DNA from 3 places in the Rahnella sp. GSA61A genome. Region 3 is predicted to be linked to each of the others. Evidence: predicted binding sites of a transcription regulator. Region 3 holds the regulator's gene; each other region holds the start of a gene.
What was found. The regulator sigma-54, encoded in region 3, starts transcription at its own class of promoters, with help from an activator protein. The targets are predictions, from matches to a motif close to GTTGGCACANNTTTCGCTNT.
Positions count from the first base shown of each region.

Region 1: the regulator sigma-54 is predicted to act here: its motif matches at 2,362-2,381, upstream of glnA (glutamate--ammonia ligase).
Region 2: the regulator sigma-54 is predicted to act here: its motif matches at 1,947-1,966, upstream of LC431_RS08270 (gamma-glutamyltransferase family protein).

Region 1 is NZ_JAHXYO010000023.1:12,855-17,131, reverse strand. It holds gene yihX (glucose-1-phosphatase) at 1-102, opposite strand, end outside; gene typA (ribosome-dependent GTPase TypA) at 267-2,090, opposite strand; gene glnA (glutamate--ammonia ligase) at 2,562-3,971, shown strand; gene glnL (nitrogen regulation protein NR(II)) at 4,224-4,277, shown strand, end outside.
Region 2 is NZ_JAHXYO010000005.1:32,211-36,487, reverse strand. It holds gene LC431_RS08280 (transporter substrate-binding domain-containing protein) at 1-742, opposite strand, end outside; gene LC431_RS08275 (MurR/RpiR family transcriptional regulator) at 1,001-1,840, opposite strand; gene LC431_RS08270 (gamma-glutamyltransferase family protein) at 2,039-3,625, shown strand; gene hpxX (oxalurate catabolism protein HpxX) at 3,662-3,856, shown strand; gene LC431_RS08260 (AtzE family amidohydrolase) at 3,853-4,277, shown strand, end outside.
Region 3 is NZ_JAHXYO010000014.1:79,269-83,545, reverse strand. It holds gene npr (PTS phosphocarrier protein NPr) at 1-220, opposite strand, end outside; gene rapZ (RNase adapter RapZ) at 217-1,071, opposite strand; gene ptsN (PTS IIA-like nitrogen regulatory protein PtsN) at 1,139-1,621, opposite strand; gene hpf (ribosome hibernation promoting factor) at 1,720-2,007, opposite strand; gene rpoN (RNA polymerase factor sigma-54) at 2,031-3,464, opposite strand; gene lptB (LPS export ABC transporter ATP-binding protein) at 3,566-4,277, opposite strand, start outside.

The DNA of each region.
Region 1 (4,277 bases), on a different contig from region 3:
CAGCGTCGCCAGCGGGGTGCCACTCAGATGGCTCCACACCCCAAGCACTCGTTTGAAATCAATATCAATAATGACGTTTCCCATATCAAAAATGTACAGCATTGCACGCTCCTGATTTCAAAGATGACAGTTAACTTTAGCGGTAAAACGTACAAGTGAACAGGGGCAACGCGACGGGGCGTAACGAACGGAGGAGAAAAAAACATAAAAAAAACAGGGTACCCGAAGGCACCCTGTTTCTGTGTAACGGCAAACGTTAAAGAAGATTAACCTTCTTTAGGACCACGCATTGCACGTTTACGATCGTTCTCGGTCAGGTGACGTTTACGGATACGCACAGACAGAGGAGTCACTTCGACCAGTTCGTCATCATCGATGAATTCCAGAGCTTGCTCCAGAGACATTTTGATAGCAGGAACCAGAGTCGTTGCTTCGTCAGTACCGGACGCACGCATGTTAGTCAGTTTCTTACCGGTCAAGCAGTTCACGGTCAGGTCGTTAGAACGTGAGTGAATACCGATAATCTGGCCTTCATACACTTCTGCGCCGTGACCCAGGAACAATTTACCGCGGTCTTGCAAGCTGAACAGTGCGAACGCAACCGCTTTACCCTGACCGTTGGAGATCAGCACGCCGTTCTGACGCTGGCCGATTTCGCCCGGACGAACGTCATCGTAGTGGCTGAACGTGGAGTACAGCAGACCGGTACCGGAAGTCATGGTCATGAATTCGGTACGGAAGCCGATCAGGCCACGTGCAGGGATCAGGTAATCAAGACGGATACGACCTTTGCCGTCTGGGATCATGTCTTTGACATCGCCTTTACGCTCACCCATGGCCTGCATAACAGAACCCTGGTGTTGCTCTTCGATATCCAGTGTCACGTTCTCGAATGGCTCTTGCATGCGGCCATCGATTTTACGGTTGATTACTTTAGGACGGGAAACCGCCAGCTCGAAACCTTCACGACGCATATTTTCGATCAGAACCGACAGGTGAAGTTCACCACGGCCTGAAACACGGAATGCATCAGCATCTTCAGTTTCTTCAACACGCAATGCAACGTTGTGCACCAGCTCTTTGTTCAGACGGTCAAGGATCTGACGTGAAGTCACATACTTACCTTCTTTACCACAGAACGGAGAGGTGTTTACGTTGAAGTACATGGTTACTGTTGGTTCATCAACGCTCAGCGCAGGCAGAGCTTCAACATTCGCCGGATCACAGATTGTGTCGGAAATGTTCAGTTCGCCCAGGCCGGTGATTGCGATGATGTCGCCCGCTTCAGCAACGGTGGCTTCGATACGCTCAAGACCCATGTGGGTCAGAACTTTACCGACTTTACCGTTGCGGGTTTTGCCTTCGCTGTCGATGACAGTGATTTGCTGGTTAGGCTTAACGGTACCGCGTTTGATGCGGCCGATGCCGATGACGCCAACATAGTTGTTGTAGTCCAGCTGAGAGATTTGCATCTGGAACGGTGCTTCCATCTCAACTTGTGGCGGAGATACGTGGTCAACGATCGCCTGGTACAGCGGGGTCATGTCTTCGGCCATATCGTTATGGTCGTTACCCGCGATACCCATCAATGCTGATGCATAGATGATTGGGAAATCGAGTTGTTCGTCGGTTGCGTCCAGGTTTACAAACAGGTCGAAGACCTGATCGACAACCCAGTCAGGACGCGCGCCAGGGCGGTCAACCTTGTTGATTACCACGATCGGTTTCAGACCATTAGCGAAGGCTTTTTTGGTCACGAAACGGGTTTGCGGCATTGGGCCATCCATTGCATCCACAACCAGCAGCACCGAGTCGACCATTGACATCACACGCTCTACCTCACCGCCGAAGTCGGCGTGTCCTGGGGTATCCACGATGTTGATGCGGTAGTCTTTCCAATTAATGGCGGTGTTTTTTGCGAGGATGGTAATCCCACGCTCTTTCTCCAAATCGTTGGAGTCCATTACGCGTTCAGTGGCTTCTACACGCTCTCCGAAAGTACCGGATTGTTGCAGCAGCTTGTCGACCAGGGTGGTTTTACCATGGTCAACGTGGGCAATAATGGCGATGTTACGCAAATTTTCGATCACAGCTTTGCCTCAGGCATTAGAAATAGCGCGCTATTGTACACGTATTAAGCGAGGTTCTAAACAAGATCACAAGGATCTTGTTGAAACAACTTATGGATGGCTACTTTGTGATCCCTTTCACGGTGCAAAAAGACCACTGAACCATTATGACGCACCATTGTAGTGCTTTCACTCTCACAGTTAGCACCATTTTAGTGCGGGAATTCCGTTATGGTGCATACTTGTCGAGTGCAAAAGCCCTGTAAAATGGCGTTGTTTGCATTTTCTCAAAGTTGGCACAGTTTTCGCTAATAGTTTTTAGAGTAAAAGTTTTTTAGGGTAAAAAATTTTTTACAGGGTGAAGAGCCTGACCAGACAAATAATAGCGCTGTTCAGTCTACACGCCAGTTCCAGTAAGGCTGTTATTTCCAACTAAAGACCAAAAATGGTTATTCGTTCCACGACGATAATGAGAAATTCGGGAGAACTAGTATGTCCGCTGAACACGTTTTGACGATGCTGAATGAGCATGAAGTGAAATTCGTAGATTTACGCTTCACTGATACCAAAGGCAAAGAACAGCACGTCACCATTCCTGCGCACCAGGTTAGCGCTGACTTCTTCGAAGAAGGCAAAATGTTTGACGGCTCTTCAATCGGTGGCTGGAAAGGCATTAACGAATCTGACATGGTCTTGATGCCAGATGCGAGCACTGCTGTTCTTGACCCATTCTACGAAGAAACTACCCTGATCATTCGTTGCGACATCCTTGAGCCAACCACGCTGCAAGGTTATGACCGCGACCCACGTTCTACCGCAAAACGTGCAGAAGATTTCCTGCGCTCTTCCGGTATCGCGGACACCGTTCTGTTCGGGCCAGAGCCAGAATTCTTCCTGTTTGATGATGTGCGCTTCGGCAGCAGCATCTCCGGTTCTCACGTCGCTATCGATGATATCGAAGGCGCATGGAACTCAAGCACCAAATACGAAGGCGGCAACAAAGGCCACCGTCCTGCAGTAAAAGGCGGTTACTTCCCGGTTCCTCCGGTCGACTCCTCTCAGGATCTGCGTTCTACCATGTGTCTGACCATGGAAGAAATGGGTCTGGTTGTTGAAGCTCACCACCACGAAGTGGCAACCGCTGGTCAGAACGAAGTGGCAACCCGCTTCAACACCCTGACTAAAAAAGCTGACGAAATCCAAATCTACAAATACGTGGTTCACAACGTGGCTCACGCATTTGGCAAAACTGCGACCTTCATGCCAAAACCAATGTTTGGCGATAACGGTTCAGGTATGCACTGCCACATGTCTCTGTCCAAGAACGGTAACAACCTGTTCGCTGGCGACAAATACGGCGGCCTGTCTGAAATGGCACTGTTCTACATCGGCGGTATCATTAAGCACGCTAAAGCAATCAACGCCTACGCTAACCCGACCACCAACTCCTACAAGCGTCTGGTCCCGGGCTACGAAGCGCCAGTAATGCTGGCTTACTCTGCGCGTAACCGTTCTGCATCCATCCGTATTCCACACGTATCAACGCCTAAAGCGATGCGTATCGAAGCACGTTTCCCTGATCCAGCGGCTAACCCATACCTGGCGTTTGCTGCACTGATGATGGCTGGCCTGGACGGTATCATCAACAAGATCCACCCTGGCGATGCGATGGACAAAAACCTGTATGACCTGCCACCGGAAGAAGAAGCAGAAATTCCAAAAGTTGCAGGTTCACTGGAAGAAGCCCTGAACGCACTGAACGAAGACCGCGAGTTCCTGACCCGTGGTGGCGTGTTCACTGACGACGCTATCGATGCTTATATCGGTCTGCGTAAAGAAGAAATGGACCGCGTGCGCATGACTCCGCATCCGGTTGAGTTCGAACTTTACTACAGCGTTTAATTTTTCGATTAAACCGGACTCAGCGCTCGTCTTCGGGCTGGCGCTGAGGGTAATACCCGACTGAAGGCCTGTGTTCACAAACCCTTCAGCGTCAAAATTAAGTAAGACGATTTATATTTGTTGCCGTGGAAACTTTCAGCCCATCTCCGGATGGGCTTTTTTCTCCACACTCTTTCCTGCTCAACCCCTCTGACCCGTGATTTCACCGGGTAGCGAGATAAAATGCACCAATCAGGTGCGGGAGACTGCGGTATGGCAACTGGCAAACTGCCCGATGCTGGGCAGATCCTGAATTCCTTAATCAAC
Region 2 (4,277 bases), on a different contig from region 3:
GTGTATTCAGCGTCTTGTCTTTGATGCCTTCGGCGATCAGTTCATTCACTTTGTCTTTCAGCGCGGGTTCGTCTTTACGCAGACCGACGTAGCATGGTGAATCTTTCAGCATGACTTTCGAAACCGGTGCTTTGGCCGGGTTCATGCGGGCAATCGCGGCGACCACCAGGTTGCCGGTAGCGATGTATTCCACCTGGCCGGAAAGGTATGCAGACAGCGTGGTGTTGTTGTCTTCATACCGCTGAATTTTGGCATCTTTCGGTGCCACGCCGGTCAGTGCCAGATCTTCCACCGCGCCACGGGTCACGCCGATGGTTTTACCGGACAGTTCTTTCAGATCCGACAGTTTGTCACCCTGGGCACCAAACACGCCGAGGAAGAACGGTGCGTAAGCGTTGCTGAAGTCGATGACTTTTTCGCGCTCAGCGTTTTTACCCAGGCTTGAAATCACCAGATCGACTTTATCCGTTTGCAGATAAGGCACGCGGTTGGCGCTGGTGACCGGCACCAGTTGCAACTTAAGTTTCATCTTATCGGCCAGATAATGCGCCATATCGATGTCATAACCTTCCGGCTGCAAATCCTTGCTCACCGAACCAAACGGCGGGAAATCCTGAGGAACAGCCACACGCAGCACGCCACGTTTCTGAATATCCTGCAACTGATCCGCCATTACGCTGGATGCCTGAAGCACCAGCATTGCCGCACCTGCCCATGCCAACAGCCGTTTGTTCATGTTCATAGATTATCTCCGGTGAAAGGTTTTTGGAACGATAGATTCTTATGTTTATAGCTTTGCAACGAATGTGCCAAAAGCCGTGCAGCAGAAAAATTGTGCACAAAGTCACGGTATGACAAGGAATTAGACAATGAGAGGCGCGTTCAGAAGAGGTTTTTTTGCCCTGAATCAGGGCAAAAAGCGTGAACCAATGAAAAATATGATGCACTGAAATTGTGCGCAAGCACCAGAAAAGCGCCCGATTTGTTCTTCAAACGGGAATCAGCGCTGCTCCAGCTCATCCAGATCGTTATACAAATCGCTTATCTGATGAATACGCTGGCGGCCTGAAGCGAGCATATCGTGCAGCAATGCATTGCTGAGCAAATTCGCCAGACTCATGGCAGAAGAATAACTGTCGAACGCCGATACGCTGTCGAGCGGAGCAGCCAGATGCCAGGTTGCCAGCGGGATAAGTGTCTGCGCCTGCGGCTCGCAAATCAGCAACACCGGCACGCCAAGTGACTGTAACTGCATCAGAATTGCCTTCGCCATGCGCGGCCTGCGGCGGAAAGCGACGAAAATCACCACGTCCTGCGCGGTAAGATCCACCAGTTCTTCCGCCAGCGTTTGCCCCGGCTGCGGCATTATCATCACGCCAGCGCGCACCTGAATCAGTTGCTGACGCAGGTGCAGCGCCACCGGGTAACTATTACGAAAACCCAGCAAACGTACTTGCCGCGCCTGATTCAGGGCGGCGATCAGCGCACCGAACTGGGTGCCATCAATCTGGTTAATCCACTGCGTCAGGTTGGCCATTTCCTGTTTATAGTGCCGTGATAACAAGGTGTTACCTTGCACCGCGTCGCGGCTGTCGGTCAGCGGCATCCCGCTCTGGCGCAGGGTGCGCATTTCATCGCGCATATCGCGGTAGCTCGGGTAACCGAGGCGTTTGAACAGGCGGCTGACCGTGGCTTTCGATACGCCGCTAAGCCGCGCCAGTTCGGCGCTGTTATAGCTCATCAGGTCGTCAATACTGGCAAAAATAAAGTCGGCCACCCGCTGTTCCTGCGGCGTCAGTTCTGCGTAATGGTCACGCAGACGCTCATCAATCTGTTTCATCTCTGGCCCTTTTGTAACCAATGTTTCAGTAAATCAGCGGAACATACCATGCACTATGCTTGCCAATGCAAGAGAAATTAGCGCTAAAGCTGCAAGGTTTTGCCGATGTGGAACACCTCTTGCTTAACTTTATCCCTACGCGCCCACAACCCTGCAAGCACGGGCAGCATAAAAAAGCGTTTCTAAAAAGGACATCGCATGATTAACAGTAACAGCGCACCGCTGGGCATGGCGGTCACACCTCATCATCTGGCGAGCCAGAGTGCGCTTGCGGTATTGCGTGAAGGCGGCAATGCCATCGAGGCCATGGTGGCTGCGGCCGCGACGATTGCCGTGGTCTATCCGCACATGAACGGGCTGGGGGGCGATGGCTTCTGGCTGATCGTGCCGCCGCAGGGCAATCCGGTGGCGATAGACGCCAGCGGTGCCGCAGGCTCCCTCGCCTCTCTCGATTTCTACGCCGGTGAAACGCACATTCCGCACCGTGGCCCGAAAGCCGCGCTGACGGTAGCGGGTACCGTCGGCGGCTGGCAGGAAGCGCTGAATGTGTCGGCTGAATTTGGCGGCGAGCAAAAACCGCTCTCCCGCCTGCTGCGTGACGCCATCCGTTATGCCGCTGATGGTATTCCGGTGACGGCATCGCAGGAAGCGGCGACCCGCGCCAAGCAACACGAACTGAAAGATTTCCGCAGCTTTGCCGATGTTTTTCTGCCTAACGGCGATGTGCCCCGCGCCGGAAACCGCTTCACTCAGCCGCAACTGGCGCAGACGTTATCGATGCTGTGCGAGGACGGGCTGAACAGTTTCTATCGCGGTGAGCTGGCCGACAATATGGCCGCCGACATGGAAAAGCTCGGCATGCCGGTGACCCGCGCCGATCTCGCCGCTTACAAGCCACAGCGCCGTGTGCCGTTGCGGCTCAAACACAGTAAAGGCGAAATCTACAACCTGACACCCCCGACGCAGGGGCTGGTTTCGCTGGCGATCCTCGGCCTGACTGACCGTTTGCCGCTGGAAACCATGGACGAAAGTGCCACCATTCACAGCGTGGTGGAAGCCACCAAACTGGCGTTCGGTCTGCGCGATCGCTTTATCACCGATCCGCGCATGATGACGCAGGATGCACAGGAACTGCTGGATCCACAGTATCTCGATGCTCTTGCGACCCGCATCAAACCACACAGCGCCGCCGACTGGGGTAAAGGTAAAGGGCCAGGCGATACCGTCTGGATGGGCGTGATGGACAGCAGCGGGCTGGCGGTTTCTTTTATCCAGAGCATTTATCACGAGTTCGGCAGTGGTGTGGTGCTGCCGGGCAGCGGCGTGTTGTGGCAAAACCGTGGCGCGTCTTTCAGCCTTGATGCCGGTCATTTACTGGCGCTGGCACCGGGCAAGCAACCGTTCCATACCCTCAATCCTGCCGCCGCACGCTTATACGACGGGCGCACCATGGTTTACGGCTCGATGGGGGGTGACGGCCAGCCGCAGACGCAGGCCGCCGTGTTTATCCGCCATGTAGTACAGGGGCAATCGTTGCAACAGGCGATCAGCGGCCCGCGCTGGCTGCTTGGCCGTACCTGGGGCGAGAGTTCGGATTCACTGAAACTCGAAGGCCGTTTTGCCTATCCGACGCTGGCCGGGCTGAGGCAGCGTGGTCACGACGTCGAACTGTTGCCGGATTTCAGTGAAGCCGTCGGTCACGCCGGTGCCATCGTTCGCCATACCAACGGCATGTTTGAAGGTGCCTCCGACCCGCGCAGCAACGGCAGCGCCGCCGGTTTTTGATCAGGGTTTGCATAACAGAATGGATAAGGAAGCAGAATGAAAAATACCTCCGCAGCGACCGACTGGGCCGCCTATATCCGCCAGATGGAATCCGTTCTGGCGCTGGAACTCGACGACGCACGCCGTCAGGAATTGCTGGTGCAGTTCAGCCGCATTGCCCAAATGGCACAACCGCTGATGGATTTACCGCTGGATCCGCGTCTGGAAATTGCCGGGGTGTACCGCGCATGAAATCGTTTGATAGCTTTACCGTCAGCCAGTTACATCAGGCGATTGCGCAGGGCGAAATCTCGGCCACAGAAATCGCCACCTCCACGCTCGACGCCGTTGAACAGGCCAATCCGGTCATCAACGCCTGGACGCAAATCACCGGCGATCGCATGCTGAGTGAAGCAGCGAAAGTGGATAAAAGCCGCGCCAGCGGTGCCGTACTTCCGCCGCTGGCGGGCATTCCTTATGCGGTGAAAAACCTGCTGGACGTGGCCGGTGAAGTGACGCTGGCCGGTGCCAGCCTCAACAGCAGCAACGCCGCTGCACGCCATGACGCCTGGACGGTTTCACGCCTCGCGGCACAGGGCGCGATGCTTTCCGGCATGCTGAATATGGATGCTTACGCCTACGGTTTCACCACGGAAAACAGCCATTATGGTGC
Region 3 (4,277 bases):
GTTCTTCATCGGGGCCGGTGGCTTCGATTTCGATTTTCTGACCTTTCGGGGAATCGAGCATCAGCAGCGCGATGACACTGCTGGCTTCCGCTTCAATGCCCGTGTCGTTGCGCAGCATCACTTCTGATTCAAAGCTCTGCACCAGTTCAAACAACTTCATTGCCGGGCGGGCATGCATACCCAACCGGTTTTTGATTTCTACCGTTTGTTTCACCGTCATGATTTGCGTTTTTCCAGCGTGCGATGGCGGGATTGCACATTTTTCCCGCGGGAACGGAAATAGTCGGCCAGTTGCTCTGCGATATAGACCGAACGGTGTTTACCGCCGGTACAGCCAATGGCGACGGTCAGATAGCTGCGGTTGTTCGTTTCCAGCATCGGCAGCCATTGTTCGAGGTAGCTGCGGGTCTGGTAAATAAAGTTGTGCACTTCAGTATGACGGTCAAGAAACGCCGCGACCGGCTTATCAAGGCCTGTCATCGGACGCAGTTTCGGATCCCAGTGCGGGTTTGGCAGAAAACGCACATCGAAAACGTAATCCGCATCAATCGGAATGCCGTGTTTGAAACCGAAGGATTCGAACACCATCGTCAGTTCGCGCTCGCGTTTACCCAGCAGACGGGTACGCAGCATTTCTGCCAGTTCATGCACGGACATTTCGGAGGTGTCGATGATCAGATCCGCAGACGAACGCAGTGGTTCGAGCAGATCGGCTTCTTCATCAATGGCACTTTCGAGGGACAGATTTTTGCTGGAAAGCGGGTGCAGTCGACGGGTGTCGCTGTAGCGGCGGATCAGAGTATTGCGGTCGGCATCAAGGAATAACAACTGCGGTGAGAAGCTCTCCGGCAGTTGTGACATCGCATACTCATAAACTTCCGGTGTTTCCGGCATGTTACGGACGTCAATGCTGACGGCCGCTGACGTATTACGTTCAACAAGGGTCTGGGCAAGCTGCGGCAATAACACCACCGGCAGGTTATCCACGCAGTAAAAACCCATGTCTTCTAGTGCCCGTAGGGCAACCGACTTCCCGGAACCGGAACGGCCGCTGACAATCATCAGCACCATGGTGTCACTCCCCTGGCATTCAGTGTGCAGAATTCATTTTCCCGGCACTGTACCGGGAATCAGCAATTTATTCGTTTTCAGTCATTATCTGGAACAGTTCTTCGTCACTTTGCGCGCCACGCAGACGGCGACACACTGTTTTATCAGCTAATTTCTTAGCGACTAAAGATAATGTATGTAAATGGGTTTTACATTGATCTGCCGGTACCAGCAAGGCAAAAAGCAAATCTACCGGCTGATTATCGATGGCGTCAAAAGCAATCGGTTGTTCAAGCTGAATGAATACGCCGACGGCACGTAAAGTGTCTTCTTCCAGCTTACCGTGCGGGATGGCGATCCCGGCACCGATCCCGGTGCTCCCCATACGTTCACGGGTCAAAATGGCGTCAAAAATCACCTGCGGCGACAAATTTAATTGTTTGGCGGCCAGCTCACTGATGATTTCCAGTGCGCGTTTTTTGCTGGCGCAATGAACGCCGCTTTTGGTGCATTCGGCATTAAGCACCGACGTTAATTGCATTGCAGTATCGTTAATCATGTCATCTTTCACTTTTGCGCTGTTTCACCCTTAAAGCTATATCGGCTCGTTTCCCGAAGGTCACAAGCCGATGCCCGAAGGTTTGTAGCACAGGGTTGGCTACATGAATGTCAGTGCTGTTTCAGTTTGTCTTTATGTTTATTCAACTGTCGGGCCAGTTTATCAACCAGTCCGTCAATCGCTGCGTACATATCCTGATGTTCCGAGGTGGCATGTAATTCGCCTCCGTTCACATGCAAAGTGGCTTCCGCTACTTTCTGCACCTTTTCCACGCTCAACACCACATACACCTGATTAATCCTGTCGAAATACTGCTCAAGCTTAGCCAGCTTCGACGTGATGAATTCTCTCAGGGGATCCGTGATCTCAATGTGATGTCCGGTAATGTTGAGCTGCATAATGTCTTCCTTCTCTGTTGAGGTCAAACTAACTGTTTACGTTGGTTTGAGGGCGGGATGGACAAAGACTCTCGGTATTTGGCGACAGTCCGACGCGCAACCATAATTCCCTGATCGGAAAGCAGGGTCGCTAACTTACTGTCACTGAGCGGTTTTACAGGATTCTCCGCTGCGATTAATTTCTTCACCAGCGCCCGGATCGCGGTTGACGATGCCTCGCCACCGCTGTCTGTACTGACATGGCTGGAGAAGAAATACTTCAGTTCGAAAATGCCACGCGGGCTGTGCAGGAACTTCTGCGTCGTCACACGTGAAATCGTCGATTCGTGCATTTCCACGGCACTGGCAATATCTGCCAGCACCATAGGTTTCATAAATTCTTCACCCAGTTCAAAGAACGCCTGCTGCTGCTCAACGATGCAGCGCGTCACTTTCAACAGCGTGTCGTTACGGCTTTCCAGGCTTTTGATTAACCACTTGGCTTCCTGCAGATTGCTGCGGATAAATTGCCCGTCGCTGTCGCTGCGTGCGGAATTCCCCATCGCGGCGTACTGCTGGTTAATCTTCAGACGCGGAATGCTGTCGGAATTGAGTTCTACCGCCCAGACACCTGACACTTTACGCACCAGCACATCCGGGATCACGTATTCGGATTCGCCGGTGTTGATAGACTGGCCCGGACGCGGATCAAGAGACTGGATCAGGAGCATCGCTCCTTTCAGTGTATCTTCTTTTAACCGGGTTGATCGCATAAGTGCGCGGAAATCATGGTTCGCCAGCAAATCGAGATGTTCGCTGATGATAAGACGGGCTTCAGTGATGAAAGGCGTGTCAGTCGCATATTGAGAAAGCTGGATCAGCAGGCAGTCGCGCAGGTCACGGGCGGCCACACCCACCGGATCAAAACGCTGAACGCGCTTAAGTACGGCTTCGACTTCGTCCATGGTGACATTTTCATCACCGACGCTTTCGAGAATGTCGTCAAGGGAGACGGTCAGGTAACCGGTGTCATCCACTGCATCGACGATTGAGGTGGCAATCGCGGCATCGGTATCAGAGAACGGCGTCAGCTCGACCTGCCACATCAGGTAATCCTGAAGTGTCTGCGTGGTTTCGCCCTGGTAAATCGGTAGCTCATCGTCGCTGTAATCATTGCCGGTGCCTGACGGCGTGCCTGCGGTGTAAATCTCATCCCAGGTGGCGTCCAGCGGCAACTCTTCCGGCATGTCTTTCTGCTCGAGTGCCTCGCGGGTGTCTAACCCTTCGCTGTCGGTGGTTTCTACCGAGTCGATTTCTTCATGAAGGTCGGTTTGTTCCAACAGAGGGTTGCTCTCCAGCGCGAGTTGGATCTCCTGCTGGAGCTCAAGCGTGGATAGTTGCAACAAGCGGATGGCCTGTTGTAACTGAGGAGTCATTGCCAGTTGTTGGCTGAGTCTGAGTTGCAAACCTTGCTTCATATCTTGGCTTAATTCCGTTGATGAGTGAAAACGGCAACACTTCTGTCAGAGACGGCCTGTTTCAGTGTAGGTTGAAACAGGCACGGTTCCGGCGGCACAGATCACAGACGGAATTCTTCACCAAGATAAACACGTTTAACTTGTTCATCAGCAAGAATGTCGGCTGGCGTGCCGTGGGCGATCAATTTCCCCTGACTGACGATATACGCGCGTTCACAAACGTCGAGTGTTTCGCGAACGTTATGGTCAGTGATCAGTACGCCGAGGCCGCTGTCACGTAAATGCTCAATGATTTTTTTGATGTCGATAACGGAAATCGGGTCAACCCCGGCGAACGGTTCATCCAGCAGGATGAATTTAGGGTTCGCTGCCAGTGCACGGGCAATTTCAACACGACGGCGTTCACCACCAGACAGTGACTGACCGAGGTTATCGCGCAAATGAGAAATATGGAACTCTTCCATTAATTCATTAGCGCGGTCATTACGCTGTTCTTTGGTCAGATCGTCACGGATCTGCAGCACCGCCATCAGGTTATCAAATACGCTCAGACGACGGAAAATGGAGGCTTCCTGCGGAAGATAGCCAATACCGCGACGGGCGCGGGTATGCAGCGGCAGCAGGCTGATGTCTTCATCATCAACGATAATGCGGCCCGCATCGCGCTGGACGATGCCCACGACCATGTAAAAGGTGGTGGTTTTACCCGCACCGTTTGGCCCTAATAACCCGACGATTTCACCCGAGTTGACCATCAGACTGACATCTTCAACGACCTTACGGCCTTTGTATGCCTTTGCCAGATTCTCTGCG